Regions from separate parts of the Streptomyces sp. NPDC052040 genome, predicted to be linked through region 2. Evidence: riboswitches for the same ligand, from Rfam matches in the RefSeq annotation. Region 2 holds a riboswitch; the other holds the start of a gene.
The links. A riboswitch is a leader RNA that binds a small molecule or an ion and turns the genes downstream of it on or off. The one in region 2 is predicted to bind glycine.

Region 1: it holds a riboswitch for glycine, as region 2 does, so the genes downstream of both, gcvT (glycine cleavage system aminomethyltransferase GcvT) here and gcvP (aminomethyl-transferring glycine dehydrogenase) in region 2, are expected to answer to the same signal.

What each region holds. Positions count from the first base shown of each region.
Region 1 is NZ_JBIUBV010000007.1:285,475-287,924, reverse strand. Features, by position in the region: gene gcvT (glycine cleavage system aminomethyltransferase GcvT) at 45-1,163, opposite strand; glycine riboswitch at 1,350-1,462, opposite strand; gene ACIHAA_RS17435 (AAA family ATPase) at 1,640-2,450, shown strand, end outside.
Region 2 is NZ_JBIUBV010000021.1:10,161-12,610, forward strand. Features, by position in the region: partial or broken gene ACIHAA_RS28935 (DNA polymerase IV) at 1-423, shown strand, start outside; gene ACIHAA_RS28940 (PRC-barrel domain-containing protein) at 345-716, opposite strand; glycine riboswitch at 831-926, shown strand; gene gcvP (aminomethyl-transferring glycine dehydrogenase) at 1,104-2,450, shown strand, end outside.

The DNA of each region.
Region 1 (2,450 bases), on a different contig from region 2:
AGCGCGCCGGGAGGGCACGGAGCCCCGTCCGGGCGGCCCAGCGTCTACTTCTGGCGCTTGTAGAACGGCAGCGCCACGACCTCGTACGGCTCGTGGCTGCCCCGGATGTCCACCGCGACACCGGCGGTGCCGGGCGCGGAGTGCGCGGCGTCCACGTACGCCATCGCGATCGGACGGCCCAGGGTGGGGGAGGGCGCCCCGGAGGTGACCTCGCCGACCACCTCGCCGCCGACGGTGACGGGGTACCCGGCCCGCGGCACCCGACGCCCCTCGGCGACCAGGCCGACCAGGACCCGCGGCGGGTTCTGCGCCGCCCGCCCGGAGGCCGCGAGGAGCGCCTCGCGCCCCACGAAGTCGCCCTCCTTCTCGAACTTCACCACCCGGCCGAGCCCGGCGTCGAAGGGGGTCAGCGCGGTGGTCAGCTCGTGCCCGTACAGCGGCATGCCCGCCTCCAGGCGGAGCGTGTCCCGGCAGGACAGACCGCAGGGGGTCAGACCGACCGCGGCGCCCGCCTCGGTCAGCGCCCGCCACAGCTTCTCGGCGTGCTCGGGGGCGGTGAACAGCTCGAAGCCGTCCTCGCCGGTGTAGCCGGTACGGGCGATCAGCGCCGGAACGCCCGCGACCGTGCCGGGCAGGCCCGCGTAGTACTTCAGGCCGTCCAGGTCGGCGTCGGTGAGGGACTTCAGGATGCCGGGGGACTCGGGACCCTGGACGGCGATCAGGGCGTAGGCGTCCCGGTCGTCGCGCACCTCGGCGTCGAAACCGCCGGACCGCTCCACCAGCGCGTCCAGGACCACCTGCGCGTTGGAGGCGTTGGCGACGACCATGTACTCCTGCTCGCCGAGCCGGTAGACGATCAGGTCGTCGAGGATGCCGCCGTCGGCCCGGCAGATCATGGTGTAGCGGGCGCGGCCGACACCGACGGAGCCGATGTTGCCGACCAGGGAGTGGTCCAGCAGCCGGGACGCGCCGGGGCCGGACACGGTGATCTCGCCCATGTGGGAGAGGTCGAAGAGACCCGCCCTGGTCCGGACGGCGAGGTGCTCGTCGCGCTCGGAGCCGTACCGCAGGGGCATGTCCCAGCCGGCGAAGTCGGTCATCGTCGCGCCCAGCGAACGATGCAGGGCGTCGAGCGCGGTACGGCGCAGGGGGCTGCTGCTCATCGGTTGTGCTCCCAGGGCGATGGGTCCCCTCGCGCGAGCGGGGCCGGGCGGGGGAGGGGCGGGCGAGGTCGTTCCTCCCCATCTGTCATCGGAACCTGAGAGGTTCGCCATGACCCCGCCGGGCGGGGATGTCACGGCTTGCACCTTGGGTGGGGCCGCCCGGGGCGGCCCGCTTTCCAGATGTGCCTCGCCCGCGCGGTATCGGGGCCTGAGAGATTCAAGGGAGGGACTTGCTCCTTCGGCGCCCGGGGGACGTACGTCGGACGACGTACGGACCGGGACTCTCCCGCGCGGATTCAAGCGGCCGGTATGCAGTTGGCGGGCACATCATTGCACGCCTCGCCCGGGAGCGGCAGGGCCCCGTCCGTTACCGGCCCGTGGCAGAACGGCGACACCGTCACCCCCTGTTCCGCATTACCTTCTCTTTACACTCGATGGGGACGGGACTTCCTGACCCCCAGGGGAGGACGATCACGGTGGACAGGACGACGGCATACGCGACGACTCCGGGCATCGCGACGACTCCGGGCATCGCTGCGACCCCGGGCACCGCGACGCCCCCGGCCATCGCGGCGCCCCGCGGGCCGGGGTCCCCGGCCCGCGGGACCCGCCGGGAGGACGCGCCGACCTCGGGCGCCCGCCGGGCGGAGCGGGTCGACTCCGGGGCCCGCCGGGTGGAGCCGCCGACCTCCGGGACCCGCCAGGCGGAGACGCCGACCTCCGGGACCCGCCATGAGGAACGGACTGCCCCCGGTGCCTGCGTCCGCGATCTGCGCGACCGCGCGGGCTCCGGCCCGCGCGGGCTGACCTTCGGACCGGGCGACGTCGTCGTCATCACCGGACTGCCCGGCAGCGGCAAGTCGACCCTGATGCGCCGTGCCGTGCGGGGCGCCCGGGTCGACTCCCAGGACGTCCGGGCCCGCTGGGACGGGCGCCTGGCGCGCTTCCTCCCCTACGCGGTCTACCGCCCCCTGGTCCGCCTCGCCCACTACGCCGGTCTGCGCCGTGCCCTGCGCGGGCGCACCGGGGTCGTGGTGCACGACTGCGGCGCCCAGGGCTGGGTTCGCTCCTGGCTGGCCCGCGCCGCCCGGCGCCGCGGCGGCGCCCTCCATCTGCTGGTGCTCGACGTCCCCCCGACGGCGGCCCTCGCGGGCCAGCGCGCCCGCGGCCGCGGAGTGACGCGGTACGCGTTCCTCAGGCACCGCCGGGCCACCCGGCGGCTGCTGGGCCGCGTCGAGCGGGGAACGGTCCCGGACGGCTGCGGCTCGGTGGTCCTCCTCGACCGGG
Region 2 (2,450 bases):
CAGGAGGACCTGTTCGCCCAGGCGCATCTGGCGGCCGGGGCGGCTCCGGCCGAGGAGCACCAGGAGCCGGACGCGGCGGTCGAGCCCGTGCGGGAGGAGCCCCCCGCGGCGGCCGGGCCGGTCTGGCGGGCGGGGCAGGACGTGCGGCACACCGACTACGGGCCGGGGTGGGTGCAGGGCAGCGGTCTGGGCAGGGTGACGATACGGTTCGAGACCCCCGACTCGGAGCCGGGGCGGGTGCGCACCTTCCGTGTCGACGACCCCGGGCTGGCGGCGGCGGATCCGCTGCCCCTGGTGGCGGCCGCCGAGGAGCGGTCGGCGGCGGGCAGCGGGGGATGAGGGGCTCAGCTCCCGTCGGGCTCCGCGAGCCGCCCGAAGTCGCGGTCCGGTGCCGCGGGCGGCGGGGCCACGTCCAGGCCGTAGTGGTGATAGAGCTGGAGTTCCTGCTCGGGGGAGAGGTGGCGGCCGACGCCGAAGTCGGGTGCCTCCTTGATCAGCGAACGTTCGAAGGGCACATAGAGCGCGCCCTCGACCAGCCGGCTGGGTTCCAGCGGTACGAAGGCGTCCCGGCTGAACAGACCCGTGCGGATGGCCGCCCACTCCGGCACCCCGGTCGCGTCGTCGAGATAGACCTCGTCGATCGTGCCGATCTTGACGCCATTGCGGTCGAACGCCTTGCGGCCTATCAGATTCCGCGGATCGATATCGGTCTGCACGGTCCCTCCAACTGGTCGCAACACATCCGTCAGCACCACAAAAGAGCACATTCAGCACTGCGGCCACTCGAAGGCAGCCTCCTTGCGCCCGCTGGTAATCTGGCAATCGGCTGTCGACCCTGTGCGGGAGAGTCCTCCGGAGCGATCCGGGGGCGCCGAAGGAGCAAACCCTCCCCGGAATCTCTCAGGCCCACGTACCGCACGGACGAGGTCACTCTGGAAAGCAGAGCGGGTGTCGATGGCTCCCGCTCTCACCGACGGTGAAAACCGGACCGCCTTCGGGCGGACCGGTGAAGCTCTCAGGTCGAGATGACAGAGGGGGAGGCCGTCGGGGTACCCGTGCCGGGGTGCCCCTCGAAGGTCGCGTCAGACCAGGAGGCCTCCGCAATGACCGCCCACCGCATTCCGCTCTCCGAGCTCGAACAGGGAACACCCTTCGAGCTGCGCCACATCGGGCCCGACCAGGAGGCGCGGGCCAAGATGCTCGCGCAGGTCGGCTACGGCTCGCTCGACGAACTGACGGCCGCAGCGGTGCCGGACGTGATCAAGAACGCCGACGCCCTGGATCTGCCGGGCGCGCGCACCGAGCCCGAGGTGCTGGCCGAGCTGCGCTCGCTGGCCGACCGCAACCAGGTCCTCGACTCCATGATCGGCCTCGGGTACTACGGCACCTTCACGCCCACGGTGATCCTGCGCAACGTCATGGAGAACCCCGCCTGGTACACCGCGTACACCCCGTACCAGCCGGAGATCTCGCAGGGCCGCCTAGAGGCGCTGCTCAACTTCCAGACCATGGTCGCCGACCTCACCGGCCTGCCGACCTCGGGTGCCTCCCTGCTCGACGAGGGCACGGCCGCCGCCGAGGCGATGGCCCTGTCGCTGCGCATGGGCAAGAACAAGAAGGGTCTCTTCCTGGTCGACGCGGACGCGCTGCCGCAGACCATCGCGGTGATCCGGACCCGCGCCGAACCCACGGGCGTCGAGGTCGTCGTCGCCGACCTCAGCGACGGCATCCCGGCCGAGCTCGCCGAGCGGGACATCAACGGCGTCCTGGTCCAGTACCCGGGCGCCTCCGGTGCCGTACGCGACATCCGGCCCGTCATCGAGCAGGCCCACGCGCGGGGCGCCCTGGTCACCGTCGCGGCCGACCTGCTCGCCCTCACGCTGCTGACCTCCCCCGGTGAGCTGGGCGCGGACATCGCGGTCGGCACCACCCAGCGCTTCGGTGTGCCGATGGGCTTCGGCGGACCGCACGCCGGATACATGGCGGTGCACGAGAAGTTCGCCCGCAGCCTGCCCGGACGGCTCGTCGGTGTCTCCGTGGACGCGGACGGCAACAAGGCGTACCGGCTGGCGCTCCAGACGCGGGAGCAGCACATCCGCCGGGAGAAGGCGACCAGCAACATCTGCACCGCTCAGGTGCTGCTCGCCGTGATGGCCGGGATGTACGCCGTCTACCACGGCCCCGAGGGCCTGCGGACCGTCGCCCGGCGCACCCACCGGTACGCCGCGATCCTGGCCGCGGGGCTCACCGCGGGCGGGGTCGAGGTCGTCCACGGCTCCTACTTCGACACGCTGACCGTGCGGGTGCCGGGGCGGGCCGCGGAGATCGTCACCGCCGCCCGGGAGCGCGGTGTGAACCTGCACCTGGTCGACGCCGACCAGGTGTCGATCGCCTGTGACGAGACGACCGGGCGGGCTCAGCTGGGCGCCGTCTGGGCCGCGTTCGGCGTC